DNA from 4 places in the Bacillus sp. FJAT-27231 genome. Region 2 is predicted to be linked to each of the others. Evidence: riboswitches for the same ligand, from Rfam matches in the RefSeq annotation. Region 2 holds a riboswitch; each other region holds the start of a gene.

Region 1 (4,461 bases), 300 kb from region 2:
GTGATGGTCGGGGCTGTGATGTAGTAGCCGCCTCGCCTGAAACGATTAAGGGAATTTATAAAAGGTACAATGGCTGGATATTAGATGATGATAGAAACAAAATTGATCAAGTATTTAAATAAGGGAAACACCAGGAAGCTGGCGTTTCCCTTTAAGCGGATGAAAAAATGGCCAATAGTATAGAATCTTTTCTTATTTAATCGGGACCCAAATTTCATTATAAGAATTTGAACGATACGGATAAGGGTCTATATAAGCTTCGAATGAAGCAGCTTCAGCTGGTTCATATCCATTAGAAGGGAACCATTCCGAATAAATTTGTTTCCAAGTTTCTATAATAGCACTGGGGACTGGTCCTTCTACTTCAAAAACAACCCACTTAGCTGCTGGGAAATGAATAGCTGGCCATTCAGCCGATAGGTCTTCCGCGTTGCATTCCACAGCAATCCAATAGTCCGTTGTATTTTCTTTTTCATTAAAGTTCGAACAAATTCCTAACAACCCTTTAATGTCTCCATTGTTTAATTGCAGCAAGCGGTCAGAAGTTCCATTTCTATTCATCTCCTCCCAAAATTCCGGTATGCCGGGAATTCCGACGTTCTCGGTGTTATTGGCAAATAGGCGTTTCATTCCTACTGCTTTGAAAGCATCTCGTGTGACGATACGATAGTTCATTGGTTCTGCTCCTTTCAAATTCACTTGAATTGCAAGACGGTTATAAGATCGCAGCTTTCCGACTTCTTTCCGAACTTCACTCGGTGCTATACCGTGCTGCTTACGAAAAGCTTTTGAGAAAGATTCCGGAGTGTCATAGCCATACTTCAAGGCAAGGTCGATTATTTTAATGCTAGTATTAGACAATTCTTGGGCTGCTAATGTTAAGCGGCGGCGACGCAAATATTCACCAACGGACATATCAGTCAAAATCATGAACGTACGCTGAAAGTGAAAAGGAGAAATATTCGCCTGTTTGGCAATCTCTTCTATGGTGATTTTGTCTGTTAAGTGTTCTTCCATATAATCAATTGCCTTTTGCAAGGATTCTACTAATGCCATAGCCTTCAACTCCTTAATCTAATTATAATCATTGCTTTGTTTTCATCCTGTTATTTTGTGCTCTCAGGGGACAGCTTGAATGATAGAGCCATCATCTTTTGGGAATAATTATGTGAATATAATTTTTTGCGAGATCGCTGATTAAAACAACCTAGAAAATAATTTTCTTACGGGGAGTATTGACCCTGATATCATTTTCCTATAAGATTCTTATGATATTATCATTATTTTGTTTGCGATGATAGAACGTCAACCTAATGATAAAGGCAAACTTATCGAAAGGTAAGGACGCAAAGCCACGGGTCTAAGATTGGTTAAATTATGATAGCCGGGCTGCCAAATAGGAAAATTAGTACCCTATTTGGTGACAATACGTTTAAAAGTAGGGGGCTAGTTATGCAAGAAGAATTAAAAGAAAATATTCAAAAATTTTACACTTTAATGGAGGCTTATCCAGATACTCCTGATTCAGCGTTTGATTTTGTTGTTTTTTTACGATCATTCCTTAGGATAAAATCACCACTTCCTTTGCCAACAACAGAGGTTATGACAGTCCTTAAAATACATAAACCAGCGGTGTTTTTTTCTTTAAGAGGAATGGCAAAGTAGAATGACATGCTCGGATTTTTAACCGCGCTATCGACCGATTTTGAAGCGGCCGAGCAAAAACTAAAAGGCTTATTGGAAATGAATTAAATAATCAATATAAATTGCCAGCTTTTTATAAAAACGGCACTGAGAAAGGAAAAAAATACAAAGCTGAATTAAAAATTTCATAAAGCAGCCGAAGGAAAGACGTGGGTATATACAATGGCAGCCAGTACGTTACGATGTGCTGGCTTTTTAAGCTTGCAGCAGCCTAACTAAATGTCTTTCTGTTGATAGAGGTGCTTGTTTCAGCGGGCGGATTTATTTAGCAGAAGAAAGAGGCAATATACACGGATAGACAAATGATTGACCTGAATGATTTTATTGATATAATTCTTACAGTATTATTATTTTGTATATAATAATACTAAATTATTTTTAATGATAAAGGCAAACTTATCGAAAGGTAAGGACGCAAAGCCACGGGTCTAAGGTTCACAAGCTCTGAACAATGACAGCCGGGCTGCCAAGTAGGAATAGGCTTCCTTATTTGGGTAATTACACGATTGAAGGTAGGGACCAAACTTGATGGAAGAGAACAAAGAACTAAGCAAAAGCATTCAACAATTTTATGAGTTATTAAAGAGGTGTCCAGATAATACCGAAGCTGCTTATGATTTTGTAGCTTACTTACGATCCTTATTAAAAATACAATCGAAAGTGCCTTTGCCAGCTAATGAAATTATGACGCTATTAAAAAAATATAAACCTCATGTGTTTTATACGTTAAAGAAAATGGCTAAAAAGAATTTGATGCTCAATATTTTGACTGGAGTACCTGCAAATGTAGACGCTGCTGAAGAAAGGCTAAAAAAACTAGCCAATAGTTAATGATTCAATAAACACTACACCTCGAAACACATAAACAATCAATCTAAAAACAAGTCATTAAAGCTAGCTGTCTGGCATAAAACCAAAACAGAAAGAGGCATCACTCTTAGAAGAGGTGCCTCTTTCTGTTTTCCGGCAGATAGGGGAGGACCTTCCCGAGAAAACAGAGAGAACTTATAATAATATCAAATTTCAATGTGTGAAAAATTCAAATATTGACAAACCTAATTCTAAACGATTAGCAGCCTTAGTTTTAATGAGCCTTTCTTTAAATAGTCATATCTATCGGTTTTCAGTTAACCTGTATTGCCTATTTTCCAATAATCCTTATTAAGGAAAAGAATACATTATCATTAGGTTATATAAAAAGGTAGCGATCTGGGGCATTAGGCGGATCAGAATTCTCAAGCAGTTCCTTCTGCCTTAGTTGTATTAGGTTAGGCATTGGCAAAGAGGGAGAGCCGCCTGTTCACAATCCTCGTATGCATCAACAGGAAGAAATGTTCAAATACGGTTCGGCCTTACATGCCAATGTGGTGATGGAATGGTTCCCAACATAGATAAAAATAAGATTAATTAATAAATAAACCGAGAAGTATTGTATATAAACTTCTCGGTTTATTTATTCTTACAAACTTCGGCGGTATACAGCCGGGATTTATATCTTTACATGCTAATGAAAATCGGTGTTACGGAATAGGGGAAGAAGCCCAGTCTATCGATTTTCTTCTTCCTACATAAAAGAGCTTGGCTGCAGCTTTACGCAAAATGAAAAGAATTAAAAAGCAATCTTTATTCCGAATAGCCTTTTCAACGAAGTATGTATTGCTAATCATGTTTGGGATCATTTATATAGAGCAAAAATGATTGATTTCTGTTTTCTCAATTCCTTATAAAAACTGAAACTAACTTAGCGTGGAGAACTATGTGCTGTGAATAACTGAAAAATGAATGGCATTGGGTCGGAAGAGGGAGCTATAAATTAGGCTTTCGTTCTATTTTGTAATAAGTAAAATTTTTTATTTTTTACCTGAATAATAAGGAACGACGAAAGTGACACCTTCTAAAGAACCAGTAACGGATTAAAAGGTGTTTAAGAAAACGATTATGGGTGGTGCTCACCATTTTCGCTGCTAATGACAGAGCATAACAGCAAAATATCTTGATGAATTTCTTTCCTAATGGACTCTTTTGGACAGCCATAGTACTCATCTATTAACTTACCTAGCTCCTTCATGAATATAACCAATTCAGAGTCAGAAATCATCCGAAGTCCTCCTTTACTACCTAGGTAATTAAGTCTATATTACCATTCGATTTAGAGTGAAGACAAGTTAGAGGGAGTAAACAGACCTATATAAGGGAGGGGAAATAGCCATGCCCTTTCATCCGAATAGAAAACGCCAAAAAACAGGCGTTTTAATTACTTTTTATTGATCTTGCCATCATTGCCCTTATCAATTCCGGTTGCGTTATTAATGGTTTGCATAATTAAATTTAGCCCTTGGTCCATTGCATTCATTGAATCAGCTTTTTGACCAATTTTTTTATCCTTTGTCTGTCTTTTCATCCTTACCACTCCTTAACATATAGTGTTTGCTGCAGGCTGAAAAATATTCACAAGAAGTAAAAGGGTAAATAAATTACATTGACATTTTTAATGGTTAATTGTTAACCTTTTATAAAATAAAGTTTACAAAAGTGTAATTCGTAGAAGCAGGGGGATTACATGAACAAACGACAAGGATAGGAGATAGACGTATGCAGCAGGAAAGATATTATAGCGTGAGAATGAGAGCGGCTAGGAATGAAACCCATGAAGGCGACGGAAAGCACATCTCTGGAGGAGAGCTGCTTTCCACCTACAATAATATAAAACAAGCTGTAAACGCTTTATTGGATAAGGCTTTAATTCATTCGCGAGGG
Region 2 (4,461 bases):
CAGTAGTCGCTGATGAGGTTCGCAAACTGGCAGAACGAAGTGGGACAGCAACAAAAGAAATTTCTGAACTTATCGTTACGATTCAGGAAAATACAAAACGTTCAGTTGAAGCGGTTGACAGTGGCAATGATAAAGCAGTCCAAGCAGGGGAAACCTTCGGAACGATCTTATCACTTGTAAAAGAAAATGCATCGAAGGTAATTGAAATTGCTTCTGCAAGCGAGGAACAAGCGGCGCAAGCACAAGAAGTTCTGTTGTCTGTGCAAAACATTGCCGCGGTTTCTGAAGAAGCAGCAGCCAGTGTTCAAGAAACGGCTTCTACGGCAGCGGACTTGGCAAGCATGGCAGAGAGCCTTAATCACCTAGCTGCTAAGTTCAAAATTTAGTGAGAGACTTGAAAGGAAGAAGAGAATGAGTCTCCAGTTTAATTGTATAGAAATGCCAATCAAAACAGAGAAAGATGTATGGGAAGCAATGAAAAGAAACGATCAGTTGGCGGAAAAACTTGGTTTTCCGCCAACTGTCCAAATCATGCTTCGACTCGCTCTCGAAGAAGCAGCCGTTAACTCCCTCGAATATGGGAGAGGATCAAGTCACGAATCTGTATATCTCAGCTGGAACGTCGATAACCACACGATTAGAATTTCCTTAAAGCAAAAAGGAAGCCGCTTTTGTATTGGAAAAAAAGAAGAGGTGAATGTGTCTTCTTGTGGAAGAGGGCTTCAATTAATAGTAAATATTATGGATAAAGTCTGGCTGGATGAAAAAGAAGGCTATGTCATTTTTCATATGCAGAAAAGTCGTCATTAAGGGGGAGAAAGAGTGAAAATAGAAAGCTTTAATCGTATACAAGTGTTGCATTGGGAAGAAGACATTACGTTAAAGAATATTGAGCTGTTCCGGGCCGCTATGCTGAAATTTACGGCAGGATCGGCAGATTATTTTGTTCTTGATCTAAAGCCAATACAGTACATTAATAGTGCTGGACTTGGAATCATAGCTGAAAGTGTCATGAATATGCGTAAGCAGCAAAAGGATATGGCGATTTCAGGGATTGGCCAGTCCATTGAAGAAATTTTTGTAATTGTAAAGTTCACAGCGTTTATTAAATTGTTTCCTGATATAGAAGCAGCTATTAACTTTTTTGAGGCAGCTCAAAATGACAATCCCTCCATTTGCTAGCTCTGGGAAAGGGGAGGGAGCAGCAATGAAGCGTACGAAACCCTTGACGGCCTCTTTATCAGAAGCGAGTGAATTTTTGGCTGATCGGCTTTTCCAAAGCATCATGGAAGGCGTGATGGTGACAAACGTTGAAGGAAAGATCCTGTTTATTAATCCAGCATTCACTGAAATTACCGGTTTTGATAAAGAAGTAATTGGTTTAACACCGAGAGTGATTCGGTCTGGGAAACATAGTGAGGCTTTTTATAAAAATATATGGGACTCAATCGCTCGACATGGTCAATGGAAAGGAGAAATTTGGAACAAGCGAAAAGATGGCCAGTTTTATGTTCAGTGGACAACAATAACAGTGATCAAGGACGAGAAAGGGAAACCGCTTTTTTATGCTTCTGTCTTTACGGATATTTCAGCCAAAAAAGAAGCCGAGCAACAACTCCAAGAAGATTTAAGGTTAGCTCGTAAAGTGCAAAAAGAGCTGTTAAGCCAGCCAATCAGAAATCAAGATATTAATATTACAGGGGCTTATTTGCCTTCAACAATGATTGGCGGTGACCTGTACGTCTGGTACCAGCTGAATGAGCATGAATATAGCCTATTCGTACTGGATGTCATGGGACATGGCATTACTTCTGCTTTGTTAGCTGTTTCTATCCGTTCGCTTCTTCGATCTGTTTTATACGAAACAGTGAAACCCGCTAATGTGTTAGAAAAAATGAACAGCCATGTTTATAGTTTATTTAAATCCCAGCAAGCAACGTTACGCACGTATTTTATTTCGGGGATTTATGTTCACATTGACACAGCCTCAAAACAGATAAGGTATGCGTCAGCTGGTCATCCACCCGGACTATTTATTGACTATACAGGCGATGTGACAGAATTAGAGAGTAGTTGTCCTCCATTAGGAATGATAGAGCAGATCGAAGTGAAGGAAGGACAGTTTGATTATGAAGGAAGAGCAGTGCTAGTTTTATATACAGATGGCTTGATCGAGCATGGGGAACAGACGGTAGGAGCAGCTATTGAGGAATTAAAAAAGATGGTCAGACAGCATTGTCACTTGGAATCAGAACAGATTATTTGTCAATTGCTCAAAGAAAAAAAATACTCCCGAAATCCGAACACTTTTGAGGATGACATAACGATCGTGACGGCCATTCTCTATTAACTTAATTTGACCAATAGTCGGTCTAATGTCACAACCTATCCGCCTTCTGCTTATTGACTTATTGGGCATATAGTTCTATGATAATCGTATAAAGATCATGGACTTATTTTACATATTGCCTTTAAAGTGGAAGCGATGAATAGTCATTTGTATGTGGGCACTTGAATGGCTTGGAGCGAGTAGTGCAACCGACTCTTTTTTAGAGTCGGTTTTTTGCTTGCCTTATAGATAAATATAGAATAGAAAAGAGAGATCTGCCATGCCTAAATATTCCCTTTTGAATAATCCTGATAACAGGGAAAGTGAACAGTTCGAGGTGGTTTTAAAAGAACTGACAGATGTTAAATATGCGCTTGATCAGTCTGCTATCGTAGCCATAACGGATCAGCAAGGAAAGATTTTGTACGTAAACGAGCAATTTTCTAAGATTTCAAAGTACAGCGAGGAAGAATTGCTGGGACAGGATCACCGAATTTTAAATTCCGGCTATCATCCTAGCTCCTTTTTTAAAGAGATGTGGGCAACAATTGGGACCGGCCGTATTTGGAGGGGAGAGGTAAGGAATCGAGCAAAGGATGGTTCTTTTTATTGGGTCGATACGACGATCGTGCCTTTTCTAAATGAGAATGGGAAGCCTTATCAGTATGTGTCTATACGAAACGATGTTAGCAGCCGCAAACAAATAGAGGAAGAATTAAGAGAGAGCGAAGAAAAGTATCGTCTTATTACAGAGCATTCATCTGATTTAGTTGCGGTGATTGATAAACAAGGGAACTATCGATACGTTTCCCCTTCCCATTCTTGCTTGGTTGGTTACGATCTAGATGTATTAGCATCGGGACAGTTGTTTCAATATGTACACGAAAGAGATCGTAAGCAGCTTTCAGCGAAGCTAGATAAGCTTGCTGCGAAAAAGAAAATTTCTGTTCAGCTTGAATTTCGTATACGAACAATTCGCAACGAGTATAAGTACATGGAAACAAAAATTAGCCCTATCTTTAAAAACGGAGAAATTGAAAGCTTCGTATTAGCGATGAGGGATGTAACGGAACGAAAAGAATCAGAGCAAATGGTTTATCATTTAGCTTATCATGATACGTTGACAGATCTTCCGAATCGCCGGCTCTTCATGCAGCAGCTGCGAAAAGAAATAGAACGGGCAAAAAAAACCTCATCCCAGTTTGCTGTGATGTTTCTTGATTTAGATCGTTTTAAATTTGTCAACGATTCATGGGGCCATGAAACGGGTGATTTCATTTTGACAGAAGCGGCCCGTCTTATTAAAAAGTCCGTTCGTACAACCGATTTAATCGCCCGCTTAGGCGGCGATGAATTCACGATTTTGCTGAGAGATGTTCAGAACACGGAAGAACTTGAGCGGTTAGCCAAAAGAATTCAATCCAACTTTCAAAAGCCGTTAAAGGTCGCAGAGCAGCAATATACCCTTTCCTGCAGTATAGGCATCGCTCGTTTTCCGGAGCATGGAGAGCAGCCGGATGAGCTGTTAAATAAGGCGGACTCCGCCCTTTATTTTGTAAAAGAACGAGGACGCAACGGATACGCTCTGTTTAAAACTGAAATGGAAGAAAAATCATTAGAGCGGATTTTACTAGAAAATGAGATGAGAAAAGCTATTGAACTCGAGCAATTTCATATTGATTACCAGCCTAAAATGGACATTACCAATAACGAGGTCATTGGAATGGAAGCACTTGTCCGCTGGCATCATCCAGAGCTTGGGCGCATTCCTCCCAATAAATTTATTCCGCTGGCTGAGGAAACTGGCTTGATCCTTCCTCTTGGGGAATGGGTGCTCCGCCATGGGTGCAAACAAAATAAAGAATGGCAGCTTAAAGGCTATAAACCGTTGAGAATATCTATTAATATGTCTGTCCGCCAACTGGCCCATCCAAACATCGTGGGAAAAATTCAAGAGATTTTAACAGAAATAGAGCTGGACCCAGAGCTGCTGGAGCTTGAGGTGACAGAAAGTGTATTTGCGGATTTCGATCATGCGGCAGATACTTTACAGCAGCTTAGAGATTTAGGGATTCATATTTCGATTGATGATTTTGGCACCGGGTATAGTTCATTTAGCTATATTAAGTACT
Region 3 (4,461 bases), 1.9 Mb from region 2:
AAACAATTAGTTCCTTCACTAATAAAAAAGATAAAATAATAGCAAGAAGAATGAGAGATACATTCAATATCGTTTGAAGAACCTTAGGAATGACCTGCAAGATATCGGTGAAGTCCTTTTTAGTTTTAGTCACGCAACCTTTCCCCCATTCTATTTCGGAATAAGACCATTCATCTATTTATGCATTTATCTGTTTATGGTAGGTAATCAGCCCCTTAAAAACGATAATAAGTATATATCTTATTCTAACTATTTTTAAAATTCAAGATAGTTTTATCCGTACTCTTTACAATTTTTTAAACGTTAAGCGGCTTTAAGTTTACAATTCGTTTCATCTAACCGAGCACCATTTACTTTGCTGATTTAACAATTCCATGAAAAAACGGCTCCTTTTTTAGAGCCGTTTGATTATTCTCCACAGATTTGTAAATTAGAAAGATCATTGTAAGACTTGACGCGATTCCTGCCGTCTTGTTTAGCCTTATATAAAGCTTTATCTGCAAACTCTATGAACTGGTTTGTATGTTCATCTTTTGTTGGAATAACGGTTACGGTCCCTAAACTGATCGTGACATACTGGCTGATTTGTGAACCTGAATGCGGGATTTTCAAATCTTCTACCGCATGTCTAATCGTTTCCGCTGCTCGCTGGACGCCATCGTGATCCGTCTCTGGCAAGACGACACTAAACTCTTCTCCCCCATACCTAAAGATCATGCCTCCAAACTCTATCACAACGTCACTAATTTTCGCAGCTGCTTTTCTTAAGCAATCATCTCCTGCTTGATGGCCATACGTATCGTTATAAGCTTTGAAAGAATCTATATCAAGCATGATCAGAGAAAAAGATGTAGAATTTCTTAACGCACGGCTCCACTCTATTTCTAATTTCTCATCAAACGTCCGGCGATTCCACACCCCTGTTAATCCGTCTTTGGCAGATAAATCATGTAAAATTTTATTGGCTTCTTCGAGTCTTTGCTCTGCCAATTTTCTTTCAGTTATATTGCGGGATATTACGATTAGTTGAGGTTCCTCTGGATCTTTCCCTTGTAAACTCTTAATAGAAGACTCAAACCAAATGTACTCCCCATCTTTTCTACGAATTCGATAAGTCGAGACAACATATCCAGTATCGAATAAAATTTGATGGTTTTCTTTTATCATTTCTATATCATCCGGATGAATAAAGAGGTAACTGTCGTGACCTATCACTTCTTCATCTTCATATTGCAATATTTCCTTTCCTGCTGGTGATACGTACAAATACTTTCCGGATGAATCATGTATCGTAATCACATCACTTGAATAGTCCGCAATCATCCGGAATCGCTCTTCACTTTTTGCAATGGAGTCTATATGACTTTCAATCAACTCACCCATGCTATTGAAATTATCACAGAGTTCCTGAAGCTCTCTTGCATCCTCTTTATAAGAAGTTTTATCTAAACGATATTCATAATTTCCTTGGCCAATTTTTCTTGTTCCTATTAATACTTTCCGGATAGGGGCTTCTACTTGGTTAGATACCCAAATCATTAAGATGTACCCTATTATAATCACAAGTAAAATAACGAAAGAAAATATCATAACCATGTGGTAAAAGGACTCATAAATTTTACTTTCTGTTATTTCACCAATAATAAGCCACTGATTATCATGAACCCATCTATAATCTCCTAGTACAGTCTCACCATTAGGGGCTGTGTAAAATTGACTCTTAATGTTACTTCCCGCTAATGCTTGTTTATATATTTCGGATTTAATATTTTTCCCTATTTTGCCTTGGCGTGATTCGCTGATTAACATACCATTTCTTTCAACCAAATAGGTTTCCCTTGAACTATCCTGATATTGCCTCATGATATTGTTAATGGTTTTGATTGGAACTGGTCCGAATACTAGCCCCTGAAAATGCCCCGCCTCATTATATACAGGAACAGAAAAAATAATAATCGGCTTATTGGACTGCCTGCCAATCAATACATCTGTAATGAAAATCTTGCCTTTTTTCGCCTCTTTAAAATAAGGCCGGTCTGATAGATCCAATCCTATAAGTCCTGTCGTATCAACTTCTGTTATTCCATTCTTATTCACATATACAATACCGCTAAACTCCGGGTGATTTTTATCAACTGCTTTTAATGCACCCTCCATCTTTGCTATATCCCCTGCTTTTACAGTCGGGAGTTCAGAGATAGATTTAATATCTGCTAACCTATCCTCAAACCAATTGTCTATTACTAATTGCTGCAAGTTCATTGTTTTCTCAATTGCAACGTTAGCTTCCTCTCGCTTTTGGCTTCTCTCTATTATGACGAGAGGGATGGAGGCCAATAAAACGAACACTACCGTAAAGCAGATGAACCAAAATCGCAGCCTGCCCTTTAAGCTTGATATTTGAAATAAGTGAACTATACGGTTAAGAAACATCAGATCCCCTTTCTTCACCATGTTAAAAAACAAAAAAGACCAACAAGTGTTGGTCGGTTGCATCACTCGCTCCCTATACTTCAGATGCCCAAGTTAGAAGTATAGTTCATAGCCCCATCTTCTCTTTGATAATTACTTTTTATATGATTCAGTAGATTTCCAGTTTATACATCAATTTCAATTTCATAATATATCATAAAATGATAAATTTCAACAGTTTTAGCTATACTAACCTATTACTAAATACCCATTAAAGAACATTAATTAGTCTATCTATCCTCAGAAGCAATAAAAAAGCAGATCTTTGCTGGAAACAAAGGTCTGCTTTTTTACATTATTCACCTAAATCTACATTGTGATACACTTGTTGAACGTCTTCCAAGTCTTCTAAAGCATCAATCATTTTTTCAAATTGAGCTTTTGCATCTTCTGGAAGCGTCACTTCATTTTGTGCGAGCATGGTCAGCTCAGCTACTGTAAATTCTGTAATCCCAGCGCTCTTTAATGCTTCTTGTACGGCATGGAATTGATCAGGTTCAGCGTAGATGATGACAGCGTCGCCTTCTTCAAGAATGTCGCGTGCATCCACATCTGCTTCCATTAAAATTTCTAGTACTTCATCAGCTGTTTTGCCTTCTACCCCGATAACAGCCGTAGCGTCAAACATATAGGCAACGGATCCGCTTACTCCCATATTGCCGCCATTCTTGCCAAAAGCTGCCCGCACTTCTGATGCTGTACGGTTTACGTTATTTGTTAAAGCGTCAACAATAACCATCGATCCGCTCGGTCCAAAGCCTTCATAGCGAAGCTCATCATATGTCTCATCTGATCCGCCCTTTGCTTTTTCAATGGCACGATCAATAATATGTCTAGGCACGTTGTATGTTTTTGCCCGCTCAAGCACAAACTTTAATGCTTGGTTGGATTCAGGATCAGGTTCTCCCCGTCTCGCTGCTACATAAATTTCACGTCCGAATTTAGCATATATACGGCTTGTGTTAGCGTCTTTTGCTGCTTTCTTTTCTTTAATGTTGTTCCATTTACGTCCCATCGTAAACACTCTCTTTCCAATTTGAATCTGAATTAAATGATGAATGCAAAATAAACTGGCTTTTCAACACTTTTTCAAAATAACTATACGGAGCTTGTGACGACTTTATATAACGAATCAAATACGTTGTCAAATCATGTGCAGATTATATTATACCGCAATTAAAGCCGCTTTGAAACAAAGAAGAGCAAGGTGTTTCTCCATTTTTTTCAAAAATAAAGCCATCCAAATCCATGACAGTAACTTTTTATCATGCTAAACTATCGACTGTGGAATCGTTCCCACATTCTGTTGCATACGAAAAAGGAGGGTTCTTCCTATGTATAAGCTGCTTGCCTTCGATTTAGAACATACGCTTTCTGATCCTGAATTACCAATGCTGCGAGAAGCCGGTGTGGCGATTAGAATCGGCTTAGAAGAAGCAGATTACACCTTCAGCCATATTAGAGATCCAGTTTCGTTTATTAAAGAGCAGCTCATCGCATCATAAAACAGGCCTTATGAGAAGTTCTCCTTAATCTCATAAGCCCTGTCCAATCTCTTTATAAATCACGAGCATTAAAGGTGTCTCCACCCTTTAAACTGCCAGAACGAAAGCCTTTATAAAACCAGCGTTTTCTTTGTTCAGAGGTTCCATGTGTAAAGCTTTCAGGAACGACATAGCCTCTCGCTTGTTTTTGCAGAGTATCATCCCCAACAGCGCTGGCCGCATTTAAAGCTTCTTCAAGATCCCCTTCTTCCAGCAAGCCCATTCCTTGCGCATGATGAGCCCAAACACCAGCCAGATAGTCGGCTTGCAGTTCGAAACGAACGAGATATTTATTAAACTCTTCCTCACTCATCTGCTGGCGAAGCGGCATAATCTTGTCGCTTGTGCCAAGAAGCGTCTGGACGTGATGACCAACCTCATGAGCAATGACATAGGCCATCGCAAAATCCCCAGGTGCGTGAAATCTTTGCTGCAGCTCATCGTA
Region 4 (4,461 bases), 150 kb from region 2:
CTGTTAACCATACGATCCCTTCATTTCCTCATCATAATTTTCTTTAAAAAGAAATAATGCTATAACGCTGCCTTTTTAAAAACACAAAAAGAACACCAAGGCCTTACTCAGTGTTCCTACAAACAACACAAAGCAAACCTCCTTCCAAAACGCTGATGGGGTTAGCTGTCGGACTCGGACTTTGAAAGTAGCCCTACCCTCTAACGAAGGATTCACCCCGAGTGCTATGCACAAAGATGGGTCCCCCACTCCATAAGGATTAAGCAATATAAGGTCGATTTTATGTAAATATTAAATTGATAATAGCTACTATACTCTCGGAAAAACCATTTGTAAAGACAAAATAAAAGAAATTAAAAGCTTTAAAACGTAGTTGTTAATGTATTGAATATCTTTTGTTTTTATTCAGACGGCTCTTCATCTACAGGAGAGTGAATATGATCCTTGTATGTATCGATATATACCTTTCCATTAGCAGCTAGAACCGCATATACAACTTCACTTAGTTGTAAGCCGCGTTTTTTCAATTGAGATCCCAGCCAGCTAGATTTTAAGTTATTCTGCACGAAGTTAGCATGTATAATTTCACCGTCCATTACAAGCTCTATCGGAAGCGCCTTTTCTGGCTGAACAGCTATTGTTAAGTCTTGCTTTATTACATTACGGAATTCTGGTTTCTTCAAAACAGTGAGCGTTCCATTTGTTTCAATAATAGCGAATAGAACCTCATCGATATTAAAAACATCTTTCTCTCTCAACTGTTGGTTTAAATAGTCTAAAGTATAACGCATTTTCTCCATATTTTTCTCTAATATTTTCCCATTTTGAATAATAACAGTCGGATCTCCTGCGAAAAACTTTCTAGCTTTTCTATTTTTTAATGAAAGAAACGCAATTAAAAAAGCGATTAAAACAAATTCAGTAAACGCAATCACCAGGTGGTGTGTTTTCAAAGCTACATTAAAGGAAAGGTTAGCAATAATAGCGCCAATGGTAATGGACGCAATAAAATCAAAATACGTCATCTTGGAAATGGTTTGTTTTCCTAAAAATCTTGCGGCAACAAATAACATTCCAAAAGCAAGAACGGTTCGTAAAGTAACTTCCAAATAGTCTGCCATATCGCCTCTGTTCTCCTTTTTGATACTTAAAGATTATTTTATAGAGTATAGCCAACAATGATAACCGCTATTCTGCTTACTAACGACACTTTCAGACAGAATGTTTTTTACTTACTCACGTTTTACTGCATGAAGGATTAATGCGTTACTTCTTTAAAATATAAGAATAAAGTTCTACATTTTTTTCATAAATTGGTATATTATTTATCTATACACCATCTTAAAGATCTATGGAGGCAAAGAAAGATCATCTGCATTTGGGCGCTTTGGGTGATTGGGAGCCGGTAGCGCAACCGACCATAAAATTTAACTCTAGGAGGACGTTTTATGGCTATGTCTAAAAGTGCCAAATTAAACAGAATAAAAGTCTCAGATCCTAAGAGATTAGAACAGATACAGTTTATTGGCATTACCTCAGAAAAACTTCAACGTATCAACGAACAACAAGACGTTTTAGCCCCCTTTATACCTGAAATTGTTGACAGATTATATGAAGAAATTTATATGATTGAAAGTTTAGGGGAAATTATTGATGAACACTCTACTCTCGAAAGATTAAAGCGGGCACAATGCCGCTATCTAGAACAGTGTTTAACTGGAATGATCGACGACACTTATATTAAGGGTCGTCTGACTATAGGAAAAGTTCATTCTAAAATAGGACTAAACCTTCAATGGTATCTTGCGACTTATGCTAAATATATAAATGTCATTACAGAAATCGGCCAGTCTATATTGCATGAAAAGCTCGTGCCTTTTATTAATGCTTTGCAGGCCCTTTTCTCTTTTGATATGCAGCTGACGATGGAAGCCTATAATGAATTTGAACTGGATCGAGCCGTACACCCTTTAAGATATGAACTCAAAAAAATTCAGTATGAGAATGGTCTTACAGATGAGGATCTTATCTGTTTAGATGAATTTAGCGGTCTTATTTCGTTTCAAGCATCAAATCTTAGTGAACTGTTCCAGGATCTCTTGGCAGAAAGAATTAGAAATCATGAATCTCTACGCACTCTTATGTACAGTAAAGATTATTTTATCTATATTAGCAGCCTAGTTGTTCAGTTTTTCCAAGAGCGAGTGTACCGCAAGCCAGAAATTTTCTATCGTCTTATTCAAGATTGGAGCCGCTTAATTATCAATAATAAAATCTCTCACCAGCATTTTCAGATGATTGGAGACTGTTTAGAGGAAGCGTTGAAAAAAGTTTTCCTCTCAAATGAAAACCATTCTCTTGATCCGAAACTTTTTAATTATATAACAGCCTTTGATCGTCTTTATAAATTCATTAAATCTTTAATACAAGAAACGGTCCAGCCTTATCAGTTTCTACAAAATTTTCAATTTCTTGATGTTTACGCCTATGAAATTAGTTCGACCGATTTTGGCCAAATTACTTGGGTCAATAATAAAATGCAGAAATTGTTAGATACGAAAAAATCAAATACTATATTTCCTCAAAACTTTGGAAGCCGGTGCTATGAACTGATTTTTAACCGAGCGGTCCCTTGTACAGAATGCCCGCTTTTAAATAAAAGAGATCATGCTACGTTAACATTAGAAATGGAAGAAAAGGTGCCCCACTATTACAAAGTAAGGCCATTTTCTGTTAACAATATTTTTGATCTGTCACGCTCTCTTCTCGTGATGCAAGATACGACAAAGGAATCAAAAATATTATTCGACACACTGGACAGATTATTGAAATTAGCAGAGTTTCGCGATGATGATACCGGCACGCACGTCTATCGAATTGGTGTTTTATCAGGAATGCTGGCAAAGCTTATTGGAAAAGATGAGCAATTCGTTGAGAATATTTCACTTGCTGCCCGCTTTCACGATATAGGAAAAGTAGGGATTCCAGATTCCATTCTGAATAAGCCAGCTAAACTGACGAATGAAGAATGGGAATCGATGAAAACACATTCTCTTATCGGCCATCGCATTTTATCGAACTTGGAACTGCCTGTTATTCAAATGGCCGCGACAATTGCTTATACACACCATGAGTGGTGGAATGGAAAAGGATATCCAAATGGGATTGCAGGTGAAGCCATCCCATTGGAAGGACGAATTGTAGCTATTGTAGATGTATTCGATGCTTTATTATCCAAACGTGTCTATAAGGATGCTCTCTCCGCTGAAAAAGTCAAAAAGATTTTAGAAGAAGGAAGAGGAAGACAATTTGATCCATATCTCTTGGATTTGTTTCTTAAGATGTGGGAAGATTTTCTCGAATGCCGCACACAATTGGCTAGACTATGAAGGTGACCTACAATTTCATTTTAGAGGAGAATCGGAATGGTAAAACAGCAAGAAGAAATAAATAATACACTTGTTCTTAAAGCAATGGAAAATAATTTGGCTATGATCCAGTTTGATCTTAATCGTCGTGTATCCTATGTAAACGATAAGTTCTCTGAAACAATGGGTTACACCAGAGAAAAAATGCTCGGTATGCATCACAAGGAGCTATGTTTCTCTCATTTTTCCACTAGTCCGGGTTATGAGCGATTTTGGCGGGATTTAACTTTCGGCAAAAGCTTTCAAGATAAAATTGAACGAATAGATGCAAAGGGGAATCGTGTCTGGCTAGAAGCAACGTATATGCCTATACGCGATCTAGAAGAAAGAAGCGTTATCGGCATTTTAAAAGTAGCAACCGATATAACGAAAAGACAAAACATCGTCTCCCAAGTGGCAGATGAATTACAGGAGATGGCAGAAGTGCTCAGCGTAAGCTCCGAAACCGGCATTAACCGCAGTCAAGAACTGCTCCTGACGATTAATAAAATTGCAGAAATCTCTTTAGAAAACACCCATACTTTGGATGATCTTCAACAACAAACGAAGGCCATCCAAAGTATTGTAAAAACCATTCGTGAGATTGCGGCCCAAACCAATTTATTAGCGCTAAATGCCGCAATAGAGGCAGCTCGCGCTGGCGAGCATGGCCGAGGGTTTGATGTAGTCGCTAAAGAAGTTCGAAAGCTTTCCATTAGTGTGGAGAATTCTATTATCGAAGTCCGGGACAATATCGAAGGAATCACAAGAGAAATCGCAAAAATTACAAATGGCATAACACGTGAACAGGAGAATGTTGAACATAGCCAGCAACAAGTTCATGTAACAGTAGAAGATTTCATGAACATTTCCTCTTCTGCAGAAAAACTAGATGCCCAAGCAAAGGAATTCTCAAAAATAATTTAATAAGTAAAAAAACCTCGAATTGAATAGTTTTCGAGGTTTTACTTATTAAATTTATAGTTCACATAAAATGCATTAATTCGCTATTCTGCTCGTCACTTACAAACTTTGTCTTTCATGTGCCAGCAGA

What was found. Region 2 has a riboswitch for cyclic di-GMP ahead of AC623_RS10185 (bifunctional diguanylate cyclase/phosphodiesterase). Riboswitches for the same ligand answer to the same signal wherever they lie in the genome.
Region 1: another riboswitch for cyclic di-GMP. It lies ahead of AC623_RS11760 (hypothetical protein); the one in region 2 lies ahead of AC623_RS10185 (bifunctional diguanylate cyclase/phosphodiesterase).
Region 3: another riboswitch for cyclic di-GMP. It lies ahead of AC623_RS21640 (diguanylate cyclase domain-containing protein); the one in region 2 lies ahead of AC623_RS10185 (bifunctional diguanylate cyclase/phosphodiesterase).
Region 4: another riboswitch for cyclic di-GMP. It lies ahead of AC623_RS09480 (HD domain-containing phosphohydrolase); the one in region 2 lies ahead of AC623_RS10185 (bifunctional diguanylate cyclase/phosphodiesterase).

What each region holds. Positions count from the first base shown of each region.
Region 1 covers NZ_LFZU01000001.1:2,473,889-2,478,349, reverse strand. Annotated here, with positions in the region: partial or broken gene AC623_RS21075 (DUF3885 domain-containing protein) at 1-122, shown strand, start outside; gene AC623_RS11770 (AraC family transcriptional regulator) at 193-1,056, opposite strand; cyclic di-GMP riboswitch class I at 1,312-1,397, shown strand; gene AC623_RS11765 (hypothetical protein) at 1,453-1,665, shown strand; cyclic di-GMP riboswitch class I at 2,084-2,175, shown strand; gene AC623_RS11760 (hypothetical protein) at 2,233-2,535, shown strand; gene AC623_RS21500 (hypothetical protein) at 3,641-3,802, opposite strand; gene AC623_RS21770 (hypothetical protein) at 3,959-4,105, opposite strand; gene bioW (6-carboxyhexanoate--CoA ligase) at 4,297-4,461, shown strand, end outside.
Region 2 covers NZ_LFZU01000001.1:2,178,608-2,183,068, reverse strand. Annotated here, with positions in the region: gene AC623_RS22305 (methyl-accepting chemotaxis protein) at 1-386, shown strand, start outside; gene AC623_RS10200 (ATP-binding protein) at 412-810, shown strand; gene AC623_RS10195 (STAS domain-containing protein) at 823-1,182, shown strand; gene AC623_RS10190 (SpoIIE family protein phosphatase) at 1,208-2,350, shown strand; cyclic di-GMP riboswitch class II at 2,470-2,553, shown strand; gene AC623_RS10185 (bifunctional diguanylate cyclase/phosphodiesterase) at 2,610-4,461, shown strand, end outside.
Region 3 covers NZ_LFZU01000001.1:4,029,459-4,033,919, forward strand. Annotated here, with positions in the region: gene psiE (phosphate-starvation-inducible protein PsiE) at 1-133, opposite strand, end outside; gene AC623_RS21640 (diguanylate cyclase domain-containing protein) at 409-2,433, opposite strand; cyclic di-GMP riboswitch class II at 2,476-2,558, opposite strand; gene AC623_RS19275 (YebC/PmpR family DNA-binding transcriptional regulator) at 2,768-3,487, opposite strand; gene AC623_RS21645 (hypothetical protein) at 3,807-3,977, shown strand; gene ypfJ (KPN_02809 family neutral zinc metallopeptidase) at 4,030-4,461, opposite strand, start outside.
Region 4 covers NZ_LFZU01000001.1:2,027,107-2,031,567, reverse strand. Annotated here, with positions in the region: gene AC623_RS09490 (TrkH family potassium uptake protein) at 1-11, opposite strand, end outside; cyclic di-AMP (ydaO/yuaA leader) riboswitch at 136-276, opposite strand; gene AC623_RS09485 (DUF421 domain-containing protein) at 402-1,121, opposite strand; cyclic di-GMP riboswitch class II at 1,345-1,429, shown strand; gene AC623_RS09480 (HD domain-containing phosphohydrolase) at 1,449-3,389, shown strand; partial or broken gene AC623_RS22300 (PAS domain S-box protein) at 3,426-3,800, shown strand; partial or broken gene AC623_RS22295 (methyl-accepting chemotaxis protein) at 4,002-4,334, shown strand.